Regions from separate parts of the Bradyrhizobium oligotrophicum S58 genome, predicted to be linked through region 2. Evidence: predicted binding sites of a transcription regulator. Region 2 holds the regulator's gene; each other region holds the start of a gene.
The links. The regulator PhoB, encoded in region 2, activates phosphate uptake and scavenging genes when phosphate is short. The targets are predictions, from matches to a motif close to TGTCATNNANCTGTCAT.
Positions count from the first base shown of each region.

Region 1 (7,627 bases), 3.5 Mb from region 2:
GATCTCCGGCATGTGCTGCGGCTGGAACTGTTTCGCCTGCAGCGCGCTCACATCGGCCTCGCGATAGAAGCGGTGCATCTCGCCGCAGAGGTCGCGCAGCCGCAGCTTGCCGTAACGCCCAAAGCGCTTGCGCGTGAACTCCGGGATGGCGTCCTCCAGCAGCACGTTGTCGTCATGCAGCCGCTTGAACGCGACGAGACCGCTGATCAGGGTGCCGGCCTTGCTCGCCTCGACGCCGGGCGTCAGCAGGAACAGCAGCGAGTTGAGGTCGTTCTTCTCGGCGACGATACGATTCTCGCGCAGATATTGCGCGACCACGGGCGCGGGGATGCCGTGATCGGCATAGCCGCCGGTGGCGCGATCGAAGCCCGGGGTGAGCAACGTCAGCTTGTTCGGATCGGTCATGGTGAAGCCGGCGGCGAGATCCGGAAAGCCATGCCATGCTGCCTCGGGCGCGAGCTGCCAGAGCGAGGCGTCGGTCGCGAGCTGGTCGGTCGAGATCGCTTCCCAGGCGACATCATGGCTCGCCCCGGGATTGGCCGCATCGGGGATCGACACGCGATCCGGAACGAACGGCTCGAAGAACCAGCGCCGTGCCGGATCCTTCTCCTTCTCGTCGAATTCCCTGCGCATCGCCCTGATCTTCTTGCGCAATTCGATGCCGAGCCGGATCGTGTCGTCCCACAGCACCTCACCGGAGCGGCCCTTCATCATCTGCGCGCCGACGTCGAGCGAGGCGAACAGCGGGTAGAACGGCGATGTCGAGGCGTGCTGCATGAAGCTTTCGTTGAAGCGCCGATGCTCGATCCGCCGCCGCTGACCCTTGATGTGGCGGTCCTTGACGTGGATCTGCGACGCCTGGGAGAAGCTCGCGAGCTGCTTGTGGGTCGATTGCGTGGCGATGATGCCGGGAGCTTCGGGGCCGAGCTCGCCGAGGCCCATGGCGAAGCGACCGGCATAGAGCGGGTGAAATTTCATGAAGCCCGCCCAGGCCTCGTCGAACATGATGTAGTCGCAGAGGTGGCCGATCCGCTTGAGGATCATCTCGGCGCTATGGATCGTGCCGTCATAGGTGCACTGCTCGACCACTGCGACGCGGAATGGGCGCGGCTTGCGCCAGGCGTCGGGGTCCTTGACCAGCGGGTTGTCACGGATCTGCTGCCGCAGATGCTCTTCGTCCAGCAGGTCCCAGCGCATCGGACCGATAAGGCCCCAGGGATTGCGAACCGTTGGAATATAGATCGGGAAGCCGCCCGAGATCAGCAGCGCGCCATGATGGGCGGCCTTGTGGTTGTTGCGATCGAACAGCACGAGGTCGCCGTCGGTGACCAGCGCCCCCAGCACCACCTTGTTGGACGTCGAGGTGCCGTTGAGGACGAAATAGGTCTTCTCGGCACCGAAGATCTGCGCTGCTTCCTTTTGCGCGCGCAGAGCAGGTCCCTCATGGGTGAGGAGATCGCCGAGATCGAGCACGGAATTGTCGAGGTCGTCGCGAAAGACGGCTTCGCCGAGATGCTCGACGAAGATCCGGCCGATCGGGCTGCGGCTGTAGAACACGCCGCCATTGTGCCCGGGGCAGGTCCAGAGCTGGTTGCCTTCCTCGGCATAGTCCACCAGCGTGCCGAAGAACGGCGTCTTCAAGGTCTCGGCATATTGCTTCAGCCGGCTGATCAGGTTCTTGGCGATGAAGGCGGGCGTCTCCTCCGACAGGAAGACATAGCCGTCGATGAAATCGAGCACCTCGACCGGCAGATCCTCGAACCGCTTGCGCCGGATCAGGAGGATGATCGGGAAGTCCAGGCCGCGCCGGCGCATCAGGTTGATCAGCGCCGCGGTCTTGCCTTCCAGGCCCTTCTTGCCCCAGTCGACGATCATGCAGCCGATCGCGGCGTCCGTTTGCACGGCGATCTCGGCATCCTCCAGCTTCCGCGCCCGCACGACCTCGAAGCCGGATCGCTGGATCTCCTCGATGATCTGGTTGAAGCGGACGCCGGCGAGGTCGTCGGTCTCGAACACGGGCGCGGCGAACAGGAAGGTGAAGCGGCGGAAGTAATCCATGAGAGTCTTTCGGGCTGGAAGGGCAGCCAGCTGTCGACGCGTTTCATGACAGTTGGATGACAATCGCGTAGTCGGCGCGCACAGGTTCCGCCAATGGGCCTGCTTTGTTCGCCTCCTGCTCCTTGAGCCGATCGCGCCTTGCGCTTGTCTTGGCCGCGCCGCGGTGGCAATCGTCCAAACCCGACCACAGCGAAAAGGATCCGCGGTGCTCCCTGAATGGATCAGCCTTGATTGCGCGGCCCCATCCGAGACCCATCGGCAGGCGGCCCTGGCGCGGCAGGCGCAGCTGACGAAGCCGCTGGGTGCACTCGGACGGCTGGAGGATGTTGCGGTCGAGCTGGCGGCGCTGCAGGCGACCGAGACGCCTGGTGCCGATCGTGTGCCGGTGGTGCTGTTCGCAGGCGATCACGGCATCGCGCGGCAGGGGATCTCGGCCTATCCGCCGGAAGTGACCGTGCAGATGCTGCACAATTTCGCCGGCGGCGGCGCGGCCATCTCGGTGCTGGCGCGCAGCCTCGGCTGTCCACTCGAGGTCGTTGATGCAGGCACACTGGCTGACGCCCGTGTGCCTGGGGTCGTCGTCGACAAGCCGTGCCGTGGCACGCGCGACTTCAGCGTCGAGCGAGCGCTGACGCCGGCGGAGGTGGCATTCGCGTGCGAGGCGGGCGGCCGCGCTGTCGCCCGGCAGGCCGATCACGCGCCGCAGCTCATGATCTTCGGCGAGATGGGGATCGGCAATACGACGTCGGCCGCGGCGATCGCCGCCGCGCTGCTGACCTGTGCGCCTGCGGACATTGTCGGCAGCGGAACGGGTCTCGATGCAGCCGGGCGGACCCGAAAGGCTGGGATCATCGGCGATGCGCTCGCGCGCCATGGGCTGGTATCGCCGACGCCGGTCGCCGAGATCCTGGCCGCCGTCGGCGGCCTCGAGATCATTGCGATGGCTGGCGCGATCATCGCCGCCGCGCAGCGGCGCTGGCCGGTGCTGGTCGATGGCTTCATCGTCTCGGTCGCGGCGCTGGTCGCCATACGCCTCAATCCCTCGTGCCGTCCGTGGCTGCTGTTCTCGCACCGCTCGGCCGAACGCGGCCACGCCATTGTGCTCGACGCGCTCGGCGCCCGTCCTCTCATCGACCTCGATCTGCGGCTCGGCGAGGCCTCGGGCGCCGCAACTGCGCTGCCGATCGTCCGGCTGGCCTGCGCGCTCCACGGGGGCATGGCGACCTTCGCGGAGGCTGCCGTATCGGGACGCGAGTCCTGATGCGGATCGATCTGCTGCGGCACGGGACGACGGGACGAGACGGCTATCTCGACGGCCGAACCGATCCGCCGCTCAGCGAACTCGGCTGGGATCAGGTCCGGCGGCAGACGCAAGGCCGGATCTGGCGCAGAGTTGTGAGCTCGCCGTTGGCGCGCGCACGAGTGGCAGCGGAGGATTATGCGCGGCAGACCGGCTGTGCGCTGGACATCGATGCGGATTGGAGCGAGCTCGATTTTGGGCGCTGGGACGGACGAAGCCGCAGCGACATCGCCGCCGCGCCCGGAGGCGAAGCCTCGCTCAACGCCTTCCATGCTGATCCCACAATCCGGGCACCGAACGGTGAGAGCTGGGTCGATCTGCGAGCGCGTGTCACGCGCGCGACTGATCGCATGTTAGCGAAGTCCGAGCCTGCGCCGGTTCTGGTGGTGACCCATGGCGGCGCCATGCGCGCCGCGCTATCGCATCTGCTCGGCTGGCCGCTGCGCCAGCTGTGGAGCCTGCGCATCCGTCCCGGTACGCGGATCACGCTCGAATCCGGGCAGGGCGATGATGGTGTAGCTTGGGGCGAAATCGTCGAGATCATCCAGCCATGATGCTTCGTGAATTCTGGATCGCATTGCAGTTCCTGACACGGCTGCCGACACCGCGGGTCACAGAGTCGCGACCGGACGATCTCGCGCGGGCATCGGTCTGGTTTCCGGCAGCCGGCCTCGTGGTCGGTGCCTGTCTGGCGTTGGTCGCCCGTCTTTTTCATGATGTCGATCCATGGATCGTCGCGCTGGCCGTGCTGGTCGCCTGGATCTGGATCACCGGCGCGCTGCACCTCGACGGGCTCGGCGATGTCGCCGATGCGTTCGGCGCCGCGCATGGCAAGCCCGAGCGCTTCATCGCCGTGCTCGGCGATCCCCATGCCGGCAGCTTCGCCGTCGTCGCGATCTCCTTGCAGATCGCCGCCAAGCTCGTGCTGATCGCCGAGCTGGCGACGGGCCCGACGGCCTGGGCTCTGGTGCTGATCCCGGCCTGGGCGCGCTGGGGGACGCTGATCTGCAACAAGACGCTGCTGTCCCTGAAGCCGGGGTTGGGGGCGAGCATCTCGAACAGCGTCGGCTGGAACGTCATCGTTGCCTGGGGCGGCGCGCTCGCGATCGGCGCGCTCGCGGGCGCGGTGCCGACGCTGATTGCGATCGTTCTCGTTCCGGTGATCGCGTTCTATTGGCAGTGGCGGCTCGGCGGCATCACTGGGGATTGCCATGGCGCCAGCATCGAGGTCACGGAGACGCTGCTGCTCGCCGCCTGCGTGCTCGGCTAGGACGCGCTGCCGAGCGCCTGCGCCAGCCGCTGCCAGGCGGCCTCGTCTCCGGGCAGGCCGAAGCGCAGCCAGTCTGGCTGAGCCGGAAAACGGCGGACATGGATGCCATGCCGGGCGAGCCGCTCGGCAATGTCGGATGCGCTCGGCGATTTGATCAGTCTGAACAGGGGCGTGCCGCCGATGACGGTGCAGCCTAAGGTGCTCAGAAGGTCGTCGATGCGTGCGCAATCCTTCGCGAGCCGGGCGCGTGTCTGCTCGAGCCACGTAGTATCGGCCAAGGCCGTCGTTCCGATCGCGAGCGCCGGTCCGGACACCGCCCAGGGCCCGAGCGCATCATGGAGTTGCCGTACAATGTCTACGGAGCTGATTGCGAAGCCGAGGCGGACGCCAGCGAGGCCATAGACCTTGCCGAACGAGCGCAGCACGATCGTGGCCGGCGGCAGGTCGGACGCGAGGCTGGCATCGGTGGGGGAGAGGTCGACGAATGCTTCGTCGACGATCAGCAGGCCGTCGCGCCGGCGCAGAGTCGCGGCCAATCTGACCAGCGCATCGCGGGTAAGCAGGCGGCCGGTCGGATTGTTGGGATTCACGATGACGGCAACATCGGCACCAGCGAGCGCATCGACGTCATCGACAAGATCAACGCGATGACCGCAGCGGCGCCAGCACAGCGCATGCTCCTCATAGGTCGGGGCGAGCACGGCGACGGTCGCGCGTGGGCGCAGCCGCGGCAGGATCTGCAACAGCGCCTGCGTGCCCGGCGCGGCAACGATCATGTCGGGCTCTGCCACGCCATAGCGTGCCGCGGCCGCGGCGCGCAGCGCGTCGTCTTCGGATTTGCCGGGCAAGCGCGTCCAGCTCGCGGGCGGGATCGTCGGCACTGGGTAGGGTATCGGATTGATACCGGTCGACAGATCGAGCCACGGCTGTGGCGCATCCGGATAGCGACCGCTGATCGCAGCGAGATCGCCGCCGTGAAGGATCGCTTCCGGCGCGTCCGCGCGCATGCTAGTCGCTCTGTCGTCCATCTCTTTCCTCTACATGTCTTTAATCTTCAGCGGAGATCGATGTTCGTCTCTCTCGCGTTCACGGCGCTCCTCGTCGAGGCGGCGGTTGGCTATCCCCAGGTGCTGGTGCGGCGGATCGGTCATCCCGTGATGTGGGTGGGCGCGCTGATAGCATGGGGGGACCGCCGCTGGAACAGGGCAGGAGACAGCTTCGCCGCACGGCGGGCGCGCGGCGTCGCGCTCGTTGGTCTGCTCGTTGCCGGGATGATGGCCATCGGGCTCGCCGCAACCTGGGTCATGCAGGCATTCGTCGGCGAGCCGGCCGCGACCATCACCCTCGGTCTGTTGGCGAGCAGCCTGCTGGCGCAGCGCAGTCTCGATACGCATGTCGCAGCCGTCGCCGAAGGATTGGAACGGGCGGGACTCGACGGCGGCCGCCAAGCGGTGGCGATGATCGTCGGCCGCGATCCCGAGCGGCTGGATCAGGCCGGTGTCGCGCGCGCGGCCATCGAAAGCCTCGCGGAGAACTTCTCCGATGGCGTGGTGGCGCCGTTGTTCTGGCTCGTGGTCGGCGGGCTGCCGGGCGTCATGACCTACAAGGCTCTCAACACCGCCGACAGCATGATCGGTCATCTCTCGGACCGTCACCGCGCGTTCGGCTGGGCGGCGGCGCGGCTCGACGATCTCGTCAACCTGCCGGCCTCGCGCCTCTCTGCACTGTGGATCGCAGTCGCTGCAGCCTGCGTTCCGGCCGCCTCGGCTTCGGCCGCGCTGCAGGCCGTAGCGCGCGATGCGTCGAAGCATCGGTCGCCCAATGCCGGCTGGCCCGAAGCGGCCATGGCGGGGGCGCTCGGATTGCGCCTGGCGGGGCCGCGCGTCTATCACGGTCATCTCGTCACCGATGCCTGGATGGGGAACGGGCGCGCCGATCTCGACGCGTCCGACATCCGGCGCGCCTTGCGGCTTTATCGGCTGGCGTGCCTGATCCAGGCCCTGGTCGTCGCAGGACTCGTTCTGATCAGGATCGTGTAGCCGCCACTGGGCGCGCGGGCGGGCTCGCCAGCGCCAGGATGCGGTCAACGTCGACGTAGCGCTCGAGATGCGCCGCGAATGCATCCAAGGTCGCGTCCACATCGGTCTCGTAGGCCAGGCCGCTGGTCGTCGCGCCGAGGCCGCGCAGCCAATGGGCGCGCAGGCCGTCATCGGCGAACAAGCCATGCACATAGCAACCGGCGACCCGGCCGTTGGCCGCAATGGCACCATCGCGCCGGCCGTCGGAGAAGGTCAGGAACGGGCTCTGCGTCGCCGGCCCTTCAGTGCGGCCGATGTGCATTTCGTAGCCGCGGAACGACAGTTGATCGTCCATCAAGGTGCCCTGGACCTCGCGCAACGCCTTGTCATCGGCCAGCGTCGTTTCGACGTCGAGCAGGCCGAGTCCCGCGACAGAACCTGGCGCACCCTCGTGTCCGTCGGGATCGCTGATCACGCGCCCGAGCATCTGGTAGCCACCGCAGATGCCGAGCACGCGGCCGCCGCGGCGCAGATGCGCCAAGAGATCGATGTCCCAGCCGGTCTCGCGCAGGGCGGCGAGATCGGCGATCGTGGCCTTCGAGCCCGGCAGGATCACAATCGATGCGTCGCCGGGAATGGGCGTGCCCGGCCGCAGGAATTGCAGATCGATCCCATCCTCCAACCGCAACGGATCAAACTCGTCGAAATTCGAAATGCGCGGATAGGCGAGGATGACGACCTTCGGTCGATGCCCTCCGGGCGATCCGCGTTCGGCCAGGCCCAGCGCATCCTCCGCCGGCAGGCGGCGCGCATCCGAAAAATGCGGAATGAGGCCGAGCGATGTCCAGCTCGTTCGCTCCGCAATCTCGTTCATGCCCGACGCGAACAAGGCGGGATCGCCCCGAAACTTGTTGACGAGGAAACCTGCGATGCGCGCGGCATCCTCGGGCGCGAGCACCGCCTTGGTGCCGACCAGGCTCG
Region 1 is NC_020453.1:3,122,835-3,130,461, forward strand. Features, by position in the region: gene S58_RS13595 (Orn/Lys/Arg family decarboxylase) at 1-2,058, opposite strand, end outside; gene cobT (nicotinate-nucleotide--dimethylbenzimidazole phosphoribosyltransferase) at 2,264-3,319, shown strand; gene S58_RS13605 (histidine phosphatase family protein) at 3,319-3,912, shown strand; gene cobS (adenosylcobinamide-GDP ribazoletransferase) at 3,909-4,628, shown strand; gene cobD (threonine-phosphate decarboxylase CobD) at 4,625-5,656, opposite strand; gene cbiB (adenosylcobinamide-phosphate synthase CbiB) at 5,696-6,667, shown strand; gene S58_RS13625 (cobyric acid synthase) at 6,654-7,627, opposite strand, start outside.
Region 1: S58_RS13595 (Orn/Lys/Arg family decarboxylase) is a predicted target of PhoB. The motif match lies at 2,104-2,120, and genes of this name have one in related genera.

Region 2 (7,627 bases):
ACGACGATCTCGGCCGCCATCGCCTCCGAATTCCAGGAGAGCGACGGCCTGCACCAGTCGAGCCTGATCCTGCTCGGCCTGCTGCTGTTCGTGCTCACCTTCTTCGTGCTGGCGGGCGCGCGCCTGATGCTGATGCGGCTCCAAGCCAAGGCGGGAAAATAAGCCATGTCCAGCGCTGATACGCTTGCCATCGATACGCCGGTCAATCCGATCTATGCGCGCCGCCGCCGCCGGGACATCGTGATCCGCGGCCTGTGCGTCGCGGCCGCGCTGTTCGGCGTCACCTGGCTGGCGCTGATCCTGTTCACGCTGTTCTATAACGGCCTCGCCGGCCTCAGCCTGCAGGTGTTTTCCGCCGACACCCCGCCGCCGGGCTCGAGCGAAGGCGGCCTGCGCAACGCCATCGTCGGCTCCTTGATCATGACGGTCATCGGTGTCGGCATCGGCGCGCCGCTCGGCCTGTTCGCCGGCACCTATCTCGCCGAATACGGCCGCAACGACCGCCTGACCTCGGTGATCCGCTTCATCAACGATATCCTGCTGTCGGCGCCCTCGATCATCATCGGCCTGTTCATCTATGGCGCGGTCGTGGTGCCGATGGGCGGCTTCTCGGCGCTCGCGGGCTCGCTCGCGCTGGCGGTCATCGTCATCCCCGTGGTGCTCAGAACCACCGAGGACATGCTGCTGCTGGTGCCCAACCCGCTGCGCGAGGCGGCCTCGGCGCTCGGCCTGCCGCGCTCGCTGGTGATCCGCCGCATCGCCTACCGTGCGGCGCGCTCGGGCCTCATCACAGGCGTGCTGCTCGCCACCGCCCGTGTCGCCGGCGAGACCGCGCCCTTGCTGTTCACCGCGCTGTCGAACCAGTTCTGGAGCCTCAACCTCTCCAAGACGATGGCCAACCTGCCCGTCACCATCAACAACTTCGTCCAGAGCCCGTACGCTTATTGGAAGCAGCTGGCCTGGAGCGGAGCCCTTCTGATCACTCTGGCCGTGCTCGCCCTGAACGTCGGTGCACGCATTCTCGGTGCCGAGAGGAATAGCAAATGACCGAACTGTCCGTTTCCGTCAGTCAGCCCAATCACGCTCTGCACGGCCAGCCGCTTCCCGAAGCGCCGGCCAAGGTGACCGCGCGCAACCTGAACTTCTATTACGGCGATCACCACGCGCTGAAGAACATCAACCTGTCGCTGGGCACCAACCGCGTCACGGCGTTCATCGGTCCGTCCGGCTGCGGCAAGTCGACCCTGTTGCGCATCTTCAACCGGATGTACGATCTCTATCCGGGGCAGCGCGCCACCGGCCAGTTGATGCTGGACAACACCAACATCCTCGATCCCAAGCTCGATCTGAACCTGCTGCGTGCCCGGGTCGGCATGGTGTTCCAGAAGCCGACGCCGTTTCCGATGACGATCTACGAGAACATCGCCTTCGGCATCCGCCTCTATGAGAAGATCTCGAAGTCCGAGATGGACGACCGGGTCGAGAAGGCGCTGCGCGGCGGTGCGCTGTGGAACGAGGTCAAGGACAAGCTCAACGCCTCGGGCCTGTCGCTGTCCGGCGGCCAGCAGCAGCGCCTGTGCATCGCGCGCACCGTGGCCGTGCGGCCGGAGGTGATCCTGTTCGACGAGCCGTGCTCGGCGCTCGATCCGATCTCAACCGCTAAGGTCGAGGAGCTGATCCAGGAGCTCGCCGAGAACTATACGATCGCCATCGTGACGCATAACATGCAGCAGGCGGCGCGCGTCTCCGACAAGACCGCCTTCATGTATCTCGGCGAGCTGATCGAGTTCGACGACACCAGCAAGATCTTCACCTCGCCGAGCGATCGGCGGACCCAGGATTACATCACCGGCCGGTTCGGCTGAGGCCGACAGCAATGCCTTCAGGAGATCATCATGGCCAGTGAACATACCGCCAAGGCGTTCGACAGCGATCTGCAGGACCTGACCCGGCTGGTGTCGGAGATGGGCGGCCTCGCGGAGCGGCTGATCGTCGATTCCGTCGATGCGCTGGTGCGGCGCGATGTGGCGCTCGGCCAGAAGGTGGTCGCCACCGATGCCGACGTCGACAAGCTGCAGCGCATCATCGAGGAGCGCGCGGTGCTCACGATCGCCCGGCGCCAACCGATGGCGATCGATCTGCGCGAGATCGTCGGCGCCATGCGTGTCGCCACCGATCTGGAGCGCATCGGCGATCTCGCCAAGAACATCGGCAAGCGCGTCGCGGCACTGGAGAGCGATTTCCATCCGCTGAAGCTGATCCGCGGGCTCGAGCACATGACCGACCTGGTGCAGTCGCAGGTCAAGACGGTGCTGGACGCCTATGCCGCGCACGACCTGCCGGCGGCGATGACGGTGTGGAAGGGCGACGAGGAAGTCGACGCCATCTGTACCTCGCTGTTCCGCGAGCTCCTGACTTACATGATGGAAGATCCGCGCAACATCTCGTTCTGCATCCACCTGATGTTCTGCGCCAAGAACATCGAGCGCATCGGCGATCACGCCACGAACATCGCCGAGACGGTGTTCTATATGATCGAAGGCCAGCAGATCATGGACAAGCGCCCGAAGGGCGACATGACGAGCTTCGCGTCGACGATCCCCGGTAACTGAGAGAGACGGTTCAGACATGGGCGCGCGAATTCTGGTGGTGGAGGACGAGGAGGCGCTGACCACGCTGCTGCGCTACAACCTCGAAGCCGAGGGCTATGAGGTCGAGACCGTGGCGCGCGGCGACGAGGCCGACACGCGGCTGAAGGAGCGCGTTCCCGATCTCGTCGTGCTCGACTGGATGCTGCCGGGCCTGTCCGGCATCGAACTGTGCCGCCGCCTGCGCGCGCGGTCCGAGACCAGGCAGCTGCCGATCATCATGCTGACCGCGCGCGGCGAGGAGAGCGAGCGCGTGCGCGGGCTGGCCACCGGCGCCGACGACTACATCGTCAAGCCGTTCTCGGTGCCGGAGCTGTTGGCGCGCGTGAAGGGCCTGCTGCGCCGGGCGAGCCCGGAGCGGCTGGCGACCGTGCTGTCCTATGGTGATATCGAGCTCGACCGCGAGAAGCGCCGCGTCGCGCGCTCGGGCCGGCCGATCGATCTCGGCCCGACCGAATACCGCCTGCTCGAATTCTTCCTGGAGCATCCCGGGCGGGTGTTCAGCCGCGAGCAGCTGCTCGACAGCGTCTGGGGCCGCGACATCTACATCGACGAGCGCACCGTCGACGTTCACATCGGCCGTTTGCGCAAGCTGCTCAATCCGGGCCGCGAGCAGGACCCGATCCGCACCGTGCGCGGCGCCGGCTATGCGCTCGACGACCGGTTCGCCAAATCCGAGCAGGCGTGACGCGCGAGCGGACCTGATTAAGGAGGCCGCGGTCCGCTTTCCGCCACGCCGCCGCCGTGTTGATGATCTTGGGTGGAGGACCCTTCAGGACGATTCAGGTCGCAGCGGACGCCCTTGATCAAGACGATCATCATATGTCTTGCCGTGCTGCTCGCCAGCGTGGCGGGCGCCTCGGCCGCCGAACTCGAAGACGCGGTCGCGGCGGCAGGCAATGGGCAGCACGCGGCGGCGCTGCGACGGCTGCTGCCGCTGGCGGCCAAGGGCGATGCACGGGCGCAGTTCGATGTCGGCTTCATGGCTGCGTTCGGTTGGGGCGTGCCACGCAATCCCGCCGAGGCGCTGACCTGGTACCGCAAGGCGGCCGATCAGGGGCTTGCCGTCGCGCAGCACTATCTCGGCATCGCCTACGTGAATGGCGAGGGTGTTGCCTCCAATTATGGCGAAGCCAGCCGCTGGTTCATTCGCGCCGCCGCGCAGGGTTTTGCCCAGTCGCAATACATGCTGGGCCTGATGCTGCTCGACGGCCGCGGCGTGCAGCAGGACTGCGTGCAGGGTTATGCCTGGCTGGTGATGGCCGGCCGCAACGGCGTGCGATCGGCCGGTCGCGACGTGCAGCGGGTCAAGCTGACCGAGCCGCAGCGGCGCCAGGCGGAGACCATGATCGCGGCCTGGCAGCCGAAGCCGGAATCGGGGGAGGCGGGCGTCGCCACTCCGCGTCCCGAGCAGCTGCTGGGGCTCGACCGGCACATCGGCGAGGTCGTCGATCCCACCTCATGGCCGGCGTCGTCGATCGGCGTCGTCACCGTCGCGCAATACTCGACCGGCGGCTGGTGCACCGGCACGCTGGTGGCACCCAGAGTCGTGCTCACCGCGGCGCATTGCGTGTTCAACGGTGTGGCGCAGGTCAGCCCCGGCAACGTCCGCTTTCTGGCCGGCATGAACAAGGGGACCCCAGCGGCGTCATCGGTCGCCGACCGGGTGATCGTGGCGCCGGACTTCGTCCCGACCCAGCACGACAAATGGTCGCTCGACCGTTCGCCCGCCGATTGGGCGCTGATCGTGCTGAAGGATGCGCTGCCGTCGCGGCCGGTCGCGGTCAAGGCACTTACCCGCGAGGAGCTCGCGGCGGCGACGGCAGCCGGTACCATCTCCGAGATCGGCTACGGCCAGGAGCGGCGTTATTCGCCCACCGGCCAGCGCAATTGCAGCGCCGGCATGACCAAGGACGCGAAGCTGCTGACGGTGCATTGCCTGGCCAATTTCGGCTATTCGGGCTCGCCGATCATGGCCGAGGTCGGCGGCACGCCTGCCGTGGTCGGCATCTTCTCCGCGTTCCACGAGGAGACCCGGCTGATGTTCGCCGCCCCCGCGAGCCAGTTCGAGGCGATCGTGAAGCGCGAGATCGCGGCGCAGAGTGCCTCGGCGCGGTGACCGCGGCGAGACAGGGGAGGGAGTTCCAGGTGACTGGTCATTGTCTGTGCGCAGCTGGATAGTGGTTTGCCAAGCAAACAGGCCGATACGGAAGGCGCCGGCATCGCAAACTCTGGTTTCTCCGCAGCTTTCGCCTGCAGCCGGGCCTTGACCTGACTGGCGCGGCTCTTGCTATTGTCTGAGTATGACGATTGTTCCAATTGATCATCCTCGGGTCCCGCGGCCTTCGCTGCTGTGGTGGCGGTCGCCGCCGGGCCGGAACGTGGCGCTCGTCGCCGGGCTGGTCGCGGCCAATGCGCTCGCCTGGACGTGGGCGTTCTCGCTGTATGCTGACCGTCCGGCCATCGTCGGCACCGCGATGCTGGCCTGGCTGCTCGGACTGCGCCATGCGGTCGATGCGGATCACATCGCGGCGATCGACAACGTCGTGCGGAAGCTGGTGCAGGATGGCGACACACCGCGCGCCGCAGGCCTCTATTTTGCGCTTGGCCATTCCAGTGTCGTCGTCATCGCGACCATCGTGGTGAGCCTCGTCGCTGGCGCTGACCTGTTGAGTGAGGAGAGTGCGATCCGCGCGATCGGCGGTGCGATCGGTACCTCGGTGTCGGCTGGCTTCCTGCTGCTGATCGCGTTCGCGAACCTCATTCTGTTCGTGAACCTCTGGCGTTGGCCGGCCCAACCGCAGTCCGAGACAGCTGGAAACACGGGACGTGGCATCCTCATTCGCCTGCTGCGCCCCGTGCTGCGCCTGGTGGGACGCGCCTGGCATATGTATCCGCTCGGTTTCCTGTTCGGCCTCGGCTTCGATACCGCGAGCGAGATCGGTCTGCTCAGCCTGTCGGCGACCGAGGCCGCGCGCGGCGCGAGCCTCGCCCATGTGCTGGTGTTCCCGGCGCTGTTCGCGGCTGCAATGGCAACCGTCGACACCGCCGACAGCATGCTGATGGTCGGCGCCTATCGCTGGGCGCTGACCGACCCCGCGCGCAAGCGGCGCTACAATCTGGTGATCACTGGTCTGTCGGTCGCCATCGCGCTGGTGATCGGCAGCGTCGAGGCATTCACTTTGCTGGCGCCGAGGTTGGGCCTGACTGGGGGATGGGCCGATGTCGCAGCCGCGCTCGGTGATGACATCGCCAATCTCGGTATCGTTGCGATCGGCCTGTTTGGACTGATCTGGGCCGTCGCGGTGTTCGGCCGCCGGGCGCGAGGTTCGGACCCGGTGCCGAGTGAAGCGCTTGCCAGCGTTCCTGCGGTGGCGCTAAACCGGCCGGTGACACGAAGCGGAACGTAGAAAACGGGCTAGCAGTGAGGCCTCATGACGGTCGGCTCGGAGGGAATGACCAGGATGCTGTGGCTGCAGGGCGCGAGCTGCGGCGGCTGCACCATGTCGATCCTGGAAAGCGGCGCCTCGGGCTGGTTCGACGAATTGCGCCAATCCGGCATTGACCTCATCTGGCATCCCTCGGTCAGCGAGCAGACCGGAGACGAAGTCGTTGAGCTGTTGGAGGCAATCCGCGACGGCCGTGAGCGGCTCGATCTTTTGGTGCTCGAAGGCTCGGTGGCGCGCGGACCCAGCTTGAGCGGGCGTTTCAACATGCTCGCGGGCACCAACCGCTCGATCTATCACTGGCTGCTCGACCTGGCGCCGCTCGCCGACTACGTCGTCGCCGTCGGCAGCTGCGCGGCCTATGGCGGCATTCCTGCTGCGGGCATCAATCCGACCGATGCGGTCGGATTGCAGTTCGAGGGCAGCGACGTCGGCGGCGCGCTCGGCGCCGGCTTTCGTTCGAAGCGCGGGCTGCCGGTGATCAACGTTGCAGGCTGTGCGCCGCATCCTGGCTGGATGATGGAAAGCTTGCTGGCACTCACCAGTGGTGATCTGGGTGCAGACGGCCTCGACACGGTCGGCCGTCCGACCTTCATCGCCAATCACCTCGCCCATCACGGCTGCTCGCGCAACGAGTTCTACGAGTTCAAGGCGAGCGCGGAGACGATGTCGGAGCGCGGCTGCCTGATGGAGCATCTCGGCTGCCGCGCGACGCAGGCGGTCGGCGATTGCAATCAGCGGTCCTGGAACGGCGGCGGCTCCTGCACCAAGGGGGGCTATGCCTGCATCGCCTGCACCTCGCCGGGCTTCGAGAGCGCGCAGAATTATCTGCAGACCGCAAAGCTCGCCGGCATTCCCGTCGGCCTGCCGACCGACATGCCGAAAGCCTGGTTCGTGGCGCTCGCAGCGCTGTCGAAATCGGCCACGCCGCGCCGCGTGCGGATCAATGCGACGGCCGATCATGTCGTGATGCCGCCGGGCCGGCCCAGTGACAAGCGCAGCTCATGACGCGGATCACGGTCGGCCCGTTCAACCGCGTCGAGGGCGACCTCGAGGTCCGGCTCGATATCGAGAGCGGCCGCGTCACCAGAGCGGAAGTGACGGCGCCGCTCTATCGCGGCTTCGAGCAGATCCTGGAGGGACGGCCACCGCTCGACGCCCTGGTGATCGCGCCGCGCATCTGCGGCATCTGCTCGGTGTCGCAATCGATCGCGGCGGCAGCCGCGTTGCGCCAGGCCATGGGCCTTGCGGCAGCACCAAACGGCATCCTCGCGACCAACATCGCGCATGCGGCCGAGAACGCCGCTGATCATCTGACGCATTTCTACATCTTCTTCATGCCCGACTTCGCCCGCGACGCGTATGCCTCGCACGCCTGGCATTCTGCCACGGCGGAGCGCTTCACTGCGACCAAGGGCAGCGCTGCCCGCGAAGCCTTGCCTGCACGCGCGCGCCTGCTGGAGATCATGGGCATCATCGCCGGCAAATGGCCGCACAGCCTCGCATTCCAGCCGGGCGGCACCACGCGCGCCA
Region 2 is NC_020453.1:6,634,880-6,642,506, reverse strand. Features, by position in the region: gene pstC (phosphate ABC transporter permease subunit PstC) at 1-162, shown strand, start outside; gene pstA (phosphate ABC transporter permease PstA) at 166-1,047, shown strand; gene pstB (phosphate ABC transporter ATP-binding protein PstB) at 1,044-1,865, shown strand; gene phoU (phosphate signaling complex protein PhoU) at 1,896-2,612, shown strand; gene phoB (phosphate regulon transcriptional regulator PhoB) at 2,629-3,336, shown strand; gene S58_RS28700 (trypsin-like serine protease) at 3,451-4,767, shown strand; gene S58_RS28695 (HoxN/HupN/NixA family nickel/cobalt transporter) at 4,952-6,058, shown strand; gene S58_RS28690 (NADH-quinone oxidoreductase subunit B family protein) at 6,083-7,102, shown strand; gene S58_RS28685 (nickel-dependent hydrogenase large subunit) at 7,099-7,627, shown strand, end outside.

Region 3 (7,627 bases), 4.0 Mb from region 2:
CCGGAGTGGGCCGACTGGGCCTCGATGCTCAAGGCGATCAAGACCGATCTTGGCTACGACATTCCGCACGACAACAAGAACTCCGGCCAGGCGCTGGCACAGATCCTGGCCGAGAAGAGCAATCCTGTCGGCGACATCGGCTATTTCGGCGTGACTTTCGGCATGAAGGCGAAAGCGCAGGACGCGCTGGACGCCTACAAGCCGGCCAACTGGGATCAGGTCCCGGCCGGTCTGAAGGACGCGGACGGCTATTGGACGACGATCCATTCGGGCACGCTCGGCCTGTTCGTGAACAAGGATGCGCTCGGCGGCAAGCCTGTTCCGGCCTGCTGGAAGGATCTGCTCAAGCCCGACTACAAGGGGATGGTCGGCTATCTCGACCCGAGCTCGGCGGCGGTCGGCTATGTCGGCGCCGTTGCCGTCAATCTGGCGCTAGGCGGGTCGCAGAGCAATTTCGATCCGGCTCTCGCCTTCTTCAAGGACCTGCGCAAGAACGAACCGATCGTGCCGAAGCAGACGTCCTATGCGCGCGTGGTCTCGGGCGAGATTCCGATCCTGTTCGACTACGATTTCAACGCCTACCGCGCGAAGTACGCCGAGAAGGGCAATTTCGAGTTCGTCATTCCGTGTGAGGGCTCGGTGATCTTCCCCTACGTCGTCGGCCTCGTGAAGAACGCCCCCGACAAGGACAAGGCGAAGAAGGTCATCGACTATCTGCTGTCCGACAAGGGGCAGGCGATCTGGACCAATGCCTATCTGCGGCCGGCCCGTCCGATCGAGCTTCCTGACGCCGTGAAGAACAAGTTCCTGCCCGACAGCGACTACGCGCGCGCCAAGAGCGTGAACTGGGGCGACATGGAAACGGCCCAGAAGGCGTTCGTCGATCGCTATCTGTCCGAAGTTCGTTGAGAGCGCGACGCCCCGCCGGATGTGATCCGGCGGGGCGTGCCCTGATCCCATGTCGCACAAATCCTTCCTCTGGCTCTGCCTGCTGCCGCTGGCGGCGGTAACGTCAGCCTTCTTTCTCCTGCCGATGTCGCGGCTGCTCGTCACCGGCGCCGAGGGGCCGCGCGGGCTGGCGGAATATCTGGCGATCCTGCTCGAGTCCCGTTACCGCGCCACGCTCCTCAACACGGTCGTGCTGGCCGCGGCGACGACGATCGCGACGCTCGTCATTGCGACGATCGCCGGGCTATTCCTTCAGCGCCATCGGTTTCCGGGCCGGGCGCTTCTGGTCGCAATCCTGACCTTCCCGCTCGCTTTTCCCGGTGTCGTGATCGGCTTCATGATCATCCTGCTTGCGGGACGACAGGGGCTGATCGGCGAGGTCTCCTCGCGCCTCACCGGCGACAAGCTCGTTTTCGCCTATTCGATCTACGGGCTGTTCCTCGGCTATCTCTATTTCTCGATCCCGCGCGTGATCCTCACCATCATGGCGGCGGCGCAGAAGCTCGATCCTGGGCTGGAGGAGGCGGCGCGCTCGCTCGGCGCAGGGCCCTGGGCCGTGCTGCGCGACGTGATCCTGCCGGCGCTCGCGCCGGCCCTGGTCGCCTCTGGGGCCATCGCGTTCGCAACGGCGATGGGCGCATTCGGCACGGCGTTCACGCTGGCCACCAATATCGACGTGCTGCCGATGCTGATCTACACGGAGTTCACCTTGGCGGGCAATCTTGCGACCTCGGCGGCGCTGTCGGTCGGGCTCGGCGTGATGACGTGGCTGATCCTGGCCTTGTCGCGGTCCTTCACCGGCAACGCCGTCGCTGCGGCAGGGTAGGCACGTGCGAGATCGGGTCACATTCAGCCTGCAGTTCCTGTTCACGCTGCTCGTCGCGGCCTTTCTTGCTGTGCCTGCAGGTCTCTCGATCGCGGCCGGCGTCACGGTCAATTATTTCCGCGGCATTCAGTCCGGCGTCACCCTGCAATGGGTCGTCCAGGTCTGGGAGCTCTATGCCGACACGATCGTGGCTTCGATCCTGATTGCACTGGGCACGCTGGCGGTCACGCTGGTGGTCGGCGTTCCCGCCGCCTACGCGCTGTTCGTGCGCGGCGGGCGCCTGGCCCGTCTGGCCGAGGAGATCATCACGTTGCCGCTTGCAATCCCCGGGCTCGCGATCGCGCTGGCGCTGTTGCTGACCTATGGCGGCTTCGGCAGCTTTCGCCGCTCGTGGCTGTTCATTCTCGCGGGCCATGTGATCTTCACGATGCCGTTCATGGTCCGCTCGGTAATGGCCGTGTTCGCCACCATCGACGTCAGGTCGCTCGATGAGGGCGCCGCATCGGTCGGGGCCTCGCCGTGGCGCCGCTTCGTCGATGTCATCATTCCCAATGCGGCGCCGGGAATCCTGGCCGGCAGCCTGATGGTCGTCACGCTCTCACTCGGCGAATTCAATCTGACTTGGATGTTGCACACGCCATTGACCAAGACGTTGCCGGTCGGCCTTGCCGACAGCTATGCGTCGATGCGGCTCGAAGTGGCCTCGGCCTACACGCTGATCTTCTTCGTCATGATCATTCCGCTGCTGATGGCCATGCAATGGATCGGCGAGAAGGGGAGTTCGAGGTGACCATGATGACCCGGCACGGCGCCGCGCTGACGGTGGAGAATTGCGGCAAGACGTTTGCCGACGGGACCTGCGCGCTCGCCCGCGCCACGCTCGACATTGCCCAGAGCGAGACGCTCGTGCTGCTTGGCCCGTCCGGCTGCGGCAAGACCACGCTGCTGCGGATCGTGGCCGGTCTCGAGACACCGGATGCCGGCGGACGTGTCCTGTTCGATGGCGCCGATCTGACGCGCAAGCCGATCGAGAAGCGCAATGTCGGCATGGTGTTCCAATCCTATGCGCTGTTTCCGAACATGAGCGTGGCCGACAACATCGGCTATGGGCTGAAGATTCGCGGGGTCGCCAAGGCTGACCGCGCGGCCCGGGTGGCTGAGCTCGTCGCGCTGACCAATCTGGGCGGGCTGGAAGACCGGCGCATCGATCAGCTCTCCGGCGGCCAGCGCCAACGCGTCGCGCTCGCGCGCGCCGTCGCGATCCGGCCGAGTGTGCTGCTGCTCGACGAGCCGCTGACCGCGCTCGACGCTGCCTTGCGCGAACGGTTGCGCGGCGAGCTCAATGGGCTGCTGCGCAAGCTCGGCATCACCGCCATCTATGTGACCCATGATCAGGCCGAAGCGATGGAGCTCGGCGACCGCATCGTGGTGATGCGCAAGGGGGCGATCGCCCAGGTCGGAACGCCGCGGGAGATCTATTTCACTCCCGCCAATCGCTTCGTCGCTGAATTCGTCGGTGCCGCAAACATCCTCGAAGCTGCCATCGAAGGCGGCCATCTCATTCTTCCCGGCGGCCGGCAGTTGGTCGCCGCGCCGGATCAGCGCACCAAAGCTGTAGCGATGGTTCGTCCCGAAACGATCGCCATCGTGGATGCAGCGCAGGCTCAACTGACCGGCGTGGTCGACAGCGTTCGCTTTGCCGGTGATCGCCAGCGCATCATCGTCCGCGACGCTGCGGCCAGTCCGCTGACTGTGGATGCACCGAACACGATCAGGGTCAATGCCGACGATCGCGTCGGCCTCTCGATCGCGCCGGATGCCGTCCGGCTGCTCCCGCAAGAAGGCTGACGATCCCATGACGACGAGCCCGATCACCATCGCTCAGATATCGGACCTGCACATCAAGGTGCCCGGGCGTCTCGCCTATCGCCGGGTCGATACGGCGCAAGCCCTTGCCCGCTGCATCGCGGAGCTCAACAGCTTCTCGCCGACGATCGATCTCGTGGTGATCTCGGGCGACCTCGCCGACACGCCCACGGCCGCCGAATATGAGCATCTCAAGGCCGTGCTGGCCGAGCTCAGGCTTCCGTTCGTCGCCGTTCCCGGCAATCACGATTCACGCGAGCTGATGCGGACCGCATTCCCGGACCATCCTTATGCCGCGCCATCCGGTCCGCTGAACCGTCACGTGCAACTCGCCGGTCTCGATCTGCTGCTGCTGGATTCCAGCGTGCCCGGCCATCCCCATGGCGAGCTCGATGCGCAGAGCCTCGACTGGCTCGACGCCACGCTGTCCACTGCTGCGGATCGGCCAGCGCTGCTGTTCCTGCATCATCCGCCATTCGCCGCCGGCATCTGGCACATGGACCGGCAGAACCTGCGCAATGCCGATGATCTCGCGACCATCGTCGCGCGTCATCCGCGGGTCCAACTGATCGGATGCAGCCACGTGCACCGCGCCGCGCTGACCCGATTTGCCGGGGTACCGTGCACGATCTGTCCGGCGCCGAATCACGCCGTCGATCTCGATCTGGCGATGCTTCGGCCGCCATCCTTCAAGATCGAGCCGCCGGCCTTCCATCTCCATGCGTGGTTTCCAGGTTCCGGATTCGGAACGGTCGTCACCCATCAGGTGCCGATCGGCGCGTTCGAGGGACCGCATCCCTTCTTCAATCCCGACGGCACGCTCATCGACTGATCCTTCGTCCCGGTGAGCTGATTCCGGCAGCCGGACGCCGATCAACCCTCCACCTCGAAGGTGACGCGCTCTGCGGCGAAGCGCGAGCGCTTCGTGATCAGCGGCATGCCCTCGGCATCGATGTCGGTGCTGTCGACCACCAGCACCGGGCGGCCGAGCGAAAGCTCGAGCCGGGCGGCGTCGCTTGCATCGGCGATGGCCGCCGTGATCCGCGTCCCGCCGCGGCGATAGTCGCGAATGCCGTAATGCGCGAGCAGCGCCGTCATTGATCGGGCCGCGGCGAAGATGCGCCCTGCATCTGGAAACCGCTCGGCTGACAGCCAGGATGTGCTGACGCAGATCGGGGTCTTGTCGGCGAAGCGCAGCGCCTCGATTCGCGCCAGCGGCGCGCCCGTCTTCAATCCGAGCGCGCGCGCAAGCTCGCGCGTCGCGGGCTCCTCGGATGCGGCGATTAGCTGCCCACGAGGCTCGCGGCCGCCGGCGCCCACGATCTCGGAGAATCTCGTCCGCGATCGCAGCGGATAGGAAAGCCGCGGCGCTTCGACATAGGTGCCGCTGCCGCGCTCGGCACGCACGAGGCCGCGTTCGGCCAGCGTCGCCAGAGCGCGCCGCACGGTGTGGCGGTTGACCCGGTAGGTCTCCGCGATCTCGGTTTCGCCGGGCAGCCGCGTTCCGGCGGCGAAGCGGCCGTCGGCGATGTCGCGCTCGATGCCGTCGGCCACCCGCCGCCACAGCGCCACGCCCGAGCCGGCGTCCTGCATGCTCATCGCGGCACTCCGCGTCCGATTGTGAACATCACGTCCATGTCATCAAACAGTCATGGCGCTCTCTTATCAAGTTGTCTAGTATCATAGACAACTTGAGCCGGGCAAGATCGAGAGATGGCGATGAGCGGCGGAACGGGGTTGCAGGAGAAGCGGCGGGGCGCGATGCGGGTGTTGTCGCATGTTCCGGCCGCCGAGATTGGGGTGCTGATGGCCGAACTGTCGCTGCCGCCTCACCAGGATCTGCGTGCGCCCGAGAGCGGTCTCGTGATGGTGCGTGGCCGGATCGGTGGTGACGGTGCGCCGTTCAATCTCGGTGAGGCGACCGTGTCCCGCGCCGCGGTTCGTCTGCAGGGCGGTCAGGTCGGATTTGGCTATGTTCTCGGGCGGGACGGCGACAAGGCGCGCCTGGTCGCGCTGTGCGACGCCTTGCTGCAGTCGCCCGATCATGCCGCTGTCATCGAGACCAAGGTCGTTGCGCCGCTGCGGGCCCAGATGCAGGCCGACCATGATCGGAGCGCGGCGGAAGCTGCAGCCACGCGGGTCGATTTCTACACGATGGTGCGGGGAGAAGGCTGATGACGGTGGCAACGACCGAGCTGCAGCCTGGATTTGCCGACAAGGTCCTGTCGGCGCAGTCGACCTTCCGCACTGTGATGGAAGCGATGGCGCGGCCGGGGCAGGTGATGCCGGCCAATGATGAAGTTGGCCGGCCGCCGTCGATGATGGCGGGCGTCGCGGCGATCGCGCTGACCTTGTTGGACCAGGATACGCCGGTCTGGCTCGATCCGGCCTTTGTGGGTGTCCCTGAGGTCAGCGCGTGGCTGAAGTTTCACACCGGCGCGCCGGTCGTCATGCGGCCCGAGCTCGCGAGTTTTGCCCTGGTGGCTGCGCCGGCCATGCTGCCGGATCTGGCGTCGTTCGCGCTGGGGACGCCTGAATACCCCGACCGGTCGACGACGCTGATCCTGCAGGTGCCGAGCCTGTCCGAGGGGCAAACGTTTCGTCTGCGTGGTCCCGGGATCGATGGGACGACGTCGCTGACGGCCACGCTCGAGCCCAACGACCTGTTCGCGCGGCTGTCTATCAATGAAGCTCTGTTTCCGCGCGGCATCGATGTGATTCTGGTCGACGATCGTTCGCTGGTGGCGATCCCGCGCACGACGCGACTGGCATCCGCAGGAGTTTGACGCATGTACGTTGCCGTGAAGGGTGGCGAACGCGCCATCGAGAATGCACACCGGCTGCTTGCGCATGAGCGCCGCGGTGATCGGAAGGTTCCGGAGCTGTCGCTTTCACAGATCTCCGAGCAGCTCGGGCTCGCGGTCGATCGCGTCATGAGCGAGGGCTCGTTGTATGACCGCGAGCTTGCCGCGCTGGCGATCAAGCAGGCGCGCGGCGATCTCATCGAAGCGATCTTTCTGGTACGGGCCTTCCGTGCAACGCTGCCGCGCTTTGGAACAACCGAGCCGGTCGACACCGGTGAGATGCGCGTGCAGCGGCGCGTTTCGTCGACCTTCAAGGATATTCCGGGCGGACAGGTGCTGGGGCCGACCTTCGACTACACGCACCGGCTGCTCGATCCAGCGCTGGCGGAAGCAGCGGATCCCGCCGCTCCCGTGCTCGCGTCAGCGTCCGAAGTGCCGATGCCGCGCGTCACCGACATTCTCGGGCAGGATGGGCTGATCGAGCCATCTCCAGACGCCGCGGTCGGGGCGCCGGTCGGCGACCTCACGCGCGATCCGCTGAGCTTTCCTGCCGACCGTGATCTGCGGCTGCAGAATCTCGCGCGTGGTGATGAGGGCTTTCTGCTGGCGTTGGGTTATTCGACCCAGCGCGGCTACGGGCGAAACCACCCGTTCGCCGGCGAGATTCGCTTCGGTGAGGTCGAGGTCGAATTCTTCGCCGAAGAGATCGGGTTCGCTGTGCCGCTCGGATCGGTCGAGCTGACCGAGTGCCAGATGGTCAATCAGTTCAAGGGCTCGGCGACCGAGCCGCCATGCTTCACCCGCGGCTATGGTCTCGCCTTCGGACAGAGCGAGCGCAAGACGATGTCGATGGCGCTGGTCGATCGCGCCTTGCGCGCCCGCGAGCTCGGGGAGGACGTGATTGCGCCGGCGCAGGACGAGGAGTTCGTGATGTCGCACTCCGACAATGTGCAGGCGACCGGCTTCGTCGAGCATCTGAAGCTGCCTCACTATGTCGACTTCCAGTCCGAGCTCGGCCTGCTGCGCAAGCTGCGCCAGGAGTTCGCGGACGCAAATGCTGCTCCGGTGTTGAAGGAGGCCGCGGAATGAACGCGCCGACTTATAACTTCGCCTATCTCGACGAGCAGACCAAGCGGATGATCCGCCGCGCGATTCTCAAGGCGATCGCCATTCCCGGCTATCA
Region 3 is NC_020453.1:2,646,859-2,654,485, forward strand. Features, by position in the region: gene S58_RS11460 (ABC transporter substrate-binding protein) at 1-909, shown strand, start outside; gene S58_RS11465 (ABC transporter permease) at 959-1,774, shown strand; gene S58_RS11470 (ABC transporter permease) at 1,779-2,564, shown strand; gene S58_RS11475 (ABC transporter ATP-binding protein) at 2,567-3,622, shown strand; gene S58_RS11480 (phosphodiesterase) at 3,630-4,472, shown strand; gene phnF (phosphonate metabolism transcriptional regulator PhnF) at 4,514-5,239, opposite strand; gene phnG (phosphonate C-P lyase system protein PhnG) at 5,360-5,815, shown strand; gene phnH (phosphonate C-P lyase system protein PhnH) at 5,815-6,426, shown strand; gene S58_RS11500 (carbon-phosphorus lyase complex subunit PhnI) at 6,430-7,533, shown strand; gene S58_RS11505 (alpha-D-ribose 1-methylphosphonate 5-phosphate C-P-lyase PhnJ) at 7,530-7,627, shown strand, end outside.
Region 3: phnF (phosphonate metabolism transcriptional regulator PhnF) is a predicted target of PhoB. The motif match lies at 5,277-5,293, and genes of this name have one in related genera.